2 regions of the Pseudomonas sp. BN414 genome follow, and region 2 is predicted to be linked to the other one. Evidence: riboswitches for the same ligand, from Rfam matches in the RefSeq annotation. Region 2 holds a riboswitch; the other holds the start of a gene.

The links. A riboswitch is a leader RNA that binds a small molecule or an ion and turns the genes downstream of it on or off. The one in region 2 is predicted to bind cobalamin.
Region 1: it holds a riboswitch for cobalamin, as region 2 does, so the genes downstream of both, cobG (precorrin-3B synthase) here and btuB (TonB-dependent vitamin B12 receptor) in region 2, are expected to answer to the same signal.

The regions. Positions count from the first base shown of each region.
Region 1 is NZ_SSOL01000070.1:107,447-110,908, forward strand. Features, by position in the region: gene E8E95_RS17790 (cobalt-precorrin-6A reductase) at 1-252, opposite strand, end outside; gene cbiE (precorrin-6y C5,15-methyltransferase (decarboxylating) subunit CbiE) at 249-1,472, opposite strand; cobalamin riboswitch at 1,554-1,747, shown strand; gene cobG (precorrin-3B synthase) at 1,834-3,150, shown strand; gene E8E95_RS17805 (precorrin-8X methylmutase) at 3,147-3,462, shown strand, end outside.
Region 2 is NZ_SSOL01000025.1:5,776-9,237, forward strand. Features, by position in the region: gene E8E95_RS02475 (DEAD/DEAH box helicase family protein) at 1-1,334, shown strand, start outside; cobalamin riboswitch at 1,615-1,829, shown strand; gene btuB (TonB-dependent vitamin B12 receptor) at 1,897-3,462, shown strand, end outside.

The DNA.
Region 1 (3,462 bases), on a different contig from region 2:
GGCGGCAGCCGAGCCGTTCCGGCTGATCTGCGCGGCGTAGGGATGGGTGGCATCGACCAGCAGATCGATGCCCTCTTCCGCAATGTAGCGGGCCAGCCCATCCACGCCGCCATAACCGCCCACACGCACCTGGCAGGGGAGGTCATCCGGCACCTTGCCGAGGCCAGCGAGGCTGTAGACATGCTCGGGACCGAGGCGGCGCGCCACAGCGAGCGCTTCGGTGACGCCGCCCAGCAGGAGGATGCGTTTCATCGTTGCGCCACGTCGTCGCCAGGCTTCACCACTTCCAGCAACGTGATCGGCAGCGCCGAGCGCCAGGTATCGAAGCCGCCCAGCGGCTGGGCCTGGGCAATGGCGATGCGGGTGAGCTCGCCGCCGTGGTTTTCACGGAAGGCCACCAGTGTGGCTTCGCTCTGCAGGGTGACGGCGTTGGCGATCAGGCGGCCGCCCGGTTTGAGCTGGCTCCAGCAGGTGGCGAGCACGCCGGGTTCGGTGACGCCACCGCCGATGAAGATGGCATCCGGCTCCGGCAGGCCTTCCAGCGCCAGCGGGGCCTGGCCCGCCACCAGTTGCAAGCCGGGTACGCCGAGGGCGTCGCGGTTGTGACGGATATGCGCCTGGCGGCCTTCGTTGGCTTCGATGGCGATGGCGCGACAGCTCGGGTGCGCGCGCATCCACTCGATGCCGATGGAACCGCAACCGGCGCCCACATCCCAGAGCATTTCGCCGGGGCGCGGCGCCAGGCGCGCCAGGGTGATGGCGCGGACGTCACGCTTGGTGAGCTGCCCGTCGTGGCGATAGGCGTCGTCGGGTAGGCCGGTGGTCAACGGCAGCGAGCGTGTGCCTTCGCCGGAACGGATTTCGAGGGCGACCAGATTGAGCGCAGCAACCTCATCGAGGGACCAGTCGCTGGCGATGCCATCGAGGTGGCGCTCACGTTCACCACCAAGATGCTCCAGGACCACCAGGCGGCTGGGGCCATAGCCCACCTCGACCAACAGGCTGGCGATGGCTGCCGGGCTGCGGCCATCGTTGCTCAGCACCAGCAGGCGGGCACCCTCGTGCAGGTGGGCATTGAGCGCCGCCAGCGGACGGGCGACAACGGAAAGCAGGGTCACCTCCTGCAGCGGCCAGCCCAGCCGGGCGGCCGCCAGGGAGTAGGACGACGGCGCCGGAATCACCTGCATTTCTTCCACCGCGACCTGCCGCGCAAGGCTGGCGCCGACACCGAACAGCATGGGGTCGCCGCTGGCCAGCACGCAGATCGGCGTGCCGCGCTTTTCCAGGACGGGCGCCAGGGAGAAGGGGCTTGGCCAGGGACTGCGGCGGGCGCTGATGCAACGCGGCAGCAGGTCGAGTTGGCGCGGTCCGCCGACCACTTCAACGGCCCCCAGCAAGGCATGGCGCGCAGCCTTGCCCAGGCCTGCGTAGCCGTCTTCACCTATCCCCACCACTGTCAGCCAGGGCTGCATTCGCTGTCCTCGATTCCGAAAAACGCCACAGACATTCAGCTCCCGACAGGCAGCCTTTTCATAGGTCCGGGCAAAGCGGGCATAATAGCGCCCTTCATCGGTTGCCGGCGCGGCGCACAGTCGCTCCGGCTTAAAGGGAACACGGACAAACCGTGGCTGCCCCCGCAACTGTAAGCAGCGAGTCCATGCAATCGAGGTCACTGGGGAAACCCGGGAAGGCCGCAGTGGATGACGACCTGCCAGCCAGGAGACCTGCCGGTGAAACCAGTCGCGTGTGTACGCATCGAGCGGGGTGTATCGATGCAACGTTGTCCCTGAATCAGGGAACCGGGTCGCCGCGACGCCAACCATGGTGACCTGAGTGAAACACGCCCAGCCCACAGCGCCATCCGTCCGTCCCTCGGCATGCCCGGGGATGCTGCGTATCGTCCAGGCGAAGGACGGCGGCATCTGCCGGATCAAACTGCCCTGCGGCCGCCTGGATGCCGAGCAGGCCCGCGCGGTCGCGACAGCCGCAAGCCAGCATGCCGGCGGCGTGATCGAAGCCACCAATCGCGCCAACCTGCAGATTCGTGGTGTGAAAGCCGGCGCCGAGCAGGCGCTGATCGATGCCTTGCTCGCTGCACGCCTGGGTGCCGATTCCCCCGGCGCCGACGATGTGCGCAACCTGATGGTCAGTCCACTCGCCGGCCTCGACCCATCCGCCCTTGTGGATATCTCGCCCCTGGCCGAGCGGATTCTTGCGCTGCTGCAGGACAAGCAGCACTTCCATGCCCTGTCGCCGAAGTTCGCCCTGCTGCTGGATGGCGGCGAGTCGATGGCGATGCTTGAGCACCCCCACGATCTCTGGCTCTCGGCGATGGGTTCCGGCGAGCACGCGCCATTCGCCTTCGGTCTGGGGGGCTGTCCGCCGCAATCTAAGGATGACGTCGCTGCCCTGGCCGCCGTAGCGCGCGAACAGGTACCCGCTCTGGTGGAAGCCCTGCTGGACCTTTTCCTTGAACTGGCGACACCCGATCAGACGCGCATGCGCCACCTGCTCGCCGTGTACCCGGAAGGCGACTTGCTGCTGCGCTTGCAACAACGGCTGGACGTCCCCCTGCTGCCCGCGGGTGACTGGCACCGCCCCGCCCCGCAGCCCTTCGCCCATCTCGGCATTCGCTATGGTCGCCACGTGGGTGGCGCGCCCGTACTCGGCCGACTGGATGCCACGCAACTCAAGGCGCTGGCCGATCTCGCCGACAGCCTGGGCGACAGCAGCCTGCGCCTGACGCCTTGGCAATCGGTGCTGCTGCCCAATGTCCGCGATCCCGAAACGGTCCTGCAGGCCATGGGCGACCTCGGCCTGGTCACCGATGCGACTGCCCCGCTGGCGCGCCTGGTCGCTTGCACCGGTTCAGCCGGTTGCGCCAAGGGCCTGGCGGATACCAAGTCCGATGCACTGGCCCTGGCGCCCCTGCTGCCGGCTGATGCGGTGGTTCATCTCAGCGGTTGCCCGCGCTCCTGCGCCTCGGCTCATGTGGCGCCCTTCACACTGCTGGCCGTCGCCCCCGGCCGTTACGACCTTTTCGAGCGCGGCGGTGCCGGCTTCGGCCGCTTGCTGTCGCGTGACATCAGCATCCAAGAGGCCGGCGAACGCCTGGCCGCCTCTCCTGACACCTGGAGTTCCACCCCATGATCGAGTACATCCGCGATGGTCAGGAGATCTATCGCAATTCCTTCTCCATCATCCGCGCCGAGGCCAACCTCGCCGGCATTCCCGCCGACCTGGAGAAACTCGCGGTGCGCGCGATTCACGCCTGCGGCATGGTCGACGTGGTGGAAGACCTGCGCTTCTCCCCCGGAGCCGGAGCCGCCGGCCGCGCCGCCATCGCAGCCGGTGCGCCAATCCTCTGCGATGCGCGCATGGTGGCAGAGGGCATCACCCGCGCCCGCCTGCCGGCGGACAACAAGGTCATCTGCACCCTCAACGATCCCGGCGTGCCGGAGC
Region 2 (3,462 bases):
TGGTGTTTTTCAAGCTGGTGCGCTCCAAAGCCAAGTTCTGGCAGATGGTCGGGCGCGGCACCCGGCTGTGCAAGAACCTCTACGGGCCGGGAGCGGAACCGGAGAACCACAAGCAGGATTTCTACATCTTCGATTTCTGCCAGAACCTGGAGTTCTTCAGCCAGAACCCCGAGCCCACGGAGGGCTCGTTGACCGAACCGCTGGGCCAGCGTTTGTTCAAGACGCGCCTGGAGCTGCTCTCTGCTCTGGATCGTCAGCGTGCCGGGGGCGATGTGCGCGAACCCCATGGCGGTTACTCGGCGGTGTTCAGCAATGAGCAACTGCGTGAGGACACTGCCGCGATGTTGCAGGAGCGGGTAGCGGGCATGTCGCTGGATAACTTCCTGGTGCGCCCGAAGCGCCGTTGGGTGGAGCGCTTCGCCCGGATGGATGCCTGGCAAGCCCTGGATGACGCCAGTCTGCGCGACTTGAGTGAGCACATTTCCGGACTTCCCAGCACACTGCCGGACGAGGATGAGGAGGCCAAGCGCTTCGACCTGTTGTTGTTGCGCCTTCAGTTCTGCGTGCTGAATGCCGAGCCGGGCTTTGCCCGTCTGAGTGAAAAGGTCCGAGAGATTGCCGGAGCGTTGCTGGAGCAGACCAGCATTCCGGCCATCGCCGAGCAGGTGTTATTGATCGAAGCGGTAGCCGGCGAGGAGTGGTGGCAGGACGTCACTGTCTCAATGCTGGAGCAGGCCCGGCGCAAGCTGCGCGCTCTGATCAAGCTGCTGGAGAAGCGCAAGGGGACGGTGGTGTACAGCAACTTCGAGGATGAGCTGGGGGATATCAGCGAGACGGTCATGCCGTCGATGACCACCCCGGCCAGCTTCGAGCGCTTCCGTGAGAAGGCCCGCGCGTTTCTGCGTGCCCATGAGGATCATTTGTCCTTGCGCAAGCTGCGGCGTAATCAGCCGCTGACGGCGATGGACCTGGAGGCCCTGGAGCAGATGCTGGTGGAGAGCGGTGGCGGTGCCGGCGAAATCCACCGCGCCAAGGAGCAGGCCCATGGTCTGGGGCTGTTCGTGCGCTCGCTGGTGGGGCTGGACCGGGAAGCTGCGGTCGAAGCCTTGTCTGGCTTCATCGGCGGCAGGACCCTGAGCGGCAACCAACTGGAGTTTGCCAATCTGGTGATCCAGCACCTGACGGAGTTTGGCGTGATGGAGGCCAGCCGGTTGTACGAGTCCCCCTTTACCGACCTGACTCCCGCCGGGCCGGATGGCCTGTTCAGTTCGGAACAGGTGGATGAGTTGGTGGCCGCGTTGGGGCGGGTCAGGTCGTCGGCGATGGTGGCATAGCGGGTGAATCACGCATTGCCGCTCCACCATCGATGTCATGGGGTAGCGGAGCAAGTGGACGTGAACAGTGACTTCCACCCTACACGCTGCGCGTCCCGCCCTTGCGGGTGATGTCAAGCGCGAATGAAGGGGACAACGTAGCGTGGATCACGCTTTACCGATCCACCACCAGCGCTCGCCGGCAACACCGCTGGTGGAAGTGAAAAGCGACTTCCACCCTAGGAGTTCGATTCGCTGGGAACGCCGCCATCCGATTTGACGCTACCCCGCGCACCCTCTAACCTTCGCCGCTGCCTCAGGTGCCCCTTGGCTTGTGCTAAAGGGGTGAAACAGGGAAGCCGGTACATTCCTTCGAAGAATCCGGCGCTGCCCCCGCAACGGTAGGCGAGTAGAACGCCGCAATCGGCCACTGTGCCCCAGGCATGGGAAGGCGCGGCACGGGAGCTTCGGCTCCACTCGCAAGCCCGGAGACCGGCCTGTCGCAAACAGGGCATCGGAGTCATCCGCATGCAGTTCCCTTTATAGATGTCGCGCGGGTGGCACGACGGAGATCCCTATCTTGATTCGCAAGCCTTTCATCAGGCCGGCGGCGCTTGCGCTGCTCGGCAGTTCCTCTATTTCTCCCTTGCTGGTCGCAGCGCCCCTGACGCTGGACGAGCAGGTGGTCACCGCGACCCGTAGCGAGCGGCCGGTGCGGGCCAGCCTGGCCGCCAGCACGGTCATTGACCGCGAAGAGATCGAACGCAGCCAGGCGCGCTCGGTGCCTGAGCTTCTGCAGAAAGTGCCGGGGGTGACCCTCAGCAACAACGGTGGACCGGGCAAGAACACCACCGTTTTCCTGCGCGGCAGCGAGTCCGACCACGTCCTGGTGTTGATCGATGGCATCAAGGTGGGTTCGGTGAGCGCCGGCATCACGGCCTTCCAGGACCTGCCGGTTGAGCTGATCGAACGCATCGAAGTGGTTCGCGGCCCGCGCTCCAGCCTCTATGGCTCGGAAGCCATCGGCGGCGTCATTCAGATATTCACCCGCAAGGGCGGAAAGGGTGGTGCCAAGCCCTGGTTCTCCGCTGGTTACGGCACCCATGACAGCTATGAAGGCAGCGCCGGCGTTTCAGGTGGTGACGACAAGGGCTGGTACAACCTCGGCGTCAGCAGCCAGGACACCGACGGCATCAATTCACGCCGGCAGGGCAGCGACTACTACGAGCCCGATGCGGACGGCTACCGCAATCTTTCCGGCAGCTTGCGCGCGGGCTATCGCTTCGAGAACGGCCTGGAACTCGATGGCACGTTGATGCGCGCAAAGGCCCACAACGACTACGACGATATCGACCAGTTCGGCTATTTCCACCCCCTCGGCGGGCACAACGCCAATGCCGACAACCGCCAGGAGTTGCTGGGCGGCCGCGCGCGTTTCAGCCCTGCGGAAATCTGGGACGTGACCCTGCAGGCGGGGCGTAGCGAAGACAAGACCACCAGCGAAACCGACGGCGTCTTCGACGCGCGTTTCAATTCCAAGCGCGACAGTGCTTCCTGGCTCAACGACCTGACCCTGGCCGAGGGGCACGTGCTGACCCTGGGCTACGACTGGCAGCGCGACCGGATCAGCAGTTCCACCGCCTTCGACAAGGACTCGCGCCTGAACAAGGGCTGGTTCGCCCAGTACCTGGGCGAGTACGGTCGCCAGGACTGGCAGCTCAGCCTGCGTCGTGACGACAACGAACAATTCGGTACCCACGACACCGGCAATGCCGCCTGGGGCTACGCGCTGACCGACGCGGTGCGCTTCAGCCTGAGCTACGGCACCGCCTTCAAGGCGCCCAGCTTCAACGAGCTTTACTACCCCGGCTACGGCAATCCCGACCTGGACGCGGAAACCTCGGAAAGCTTCGAGGCCGGCCTTGCCGGTCAGCATGATTGGGGTCGCTGGTCCATCAATGCCTATCGCACCCATGTGGACGACCTGATCGCCTACGACTCCAGCCTTGGCCTTTACGGCGGCCCCAACAACATCGGCAAGGCACGCATCGACGGCCTGGAGCTGGTAGTGGGTAGCCAGTGGCTGGGGTGGGACTGGAACGCCAACGCGACCTTCCTCGATCCTGAGAACCGTGAGTCGGGCGTCAAT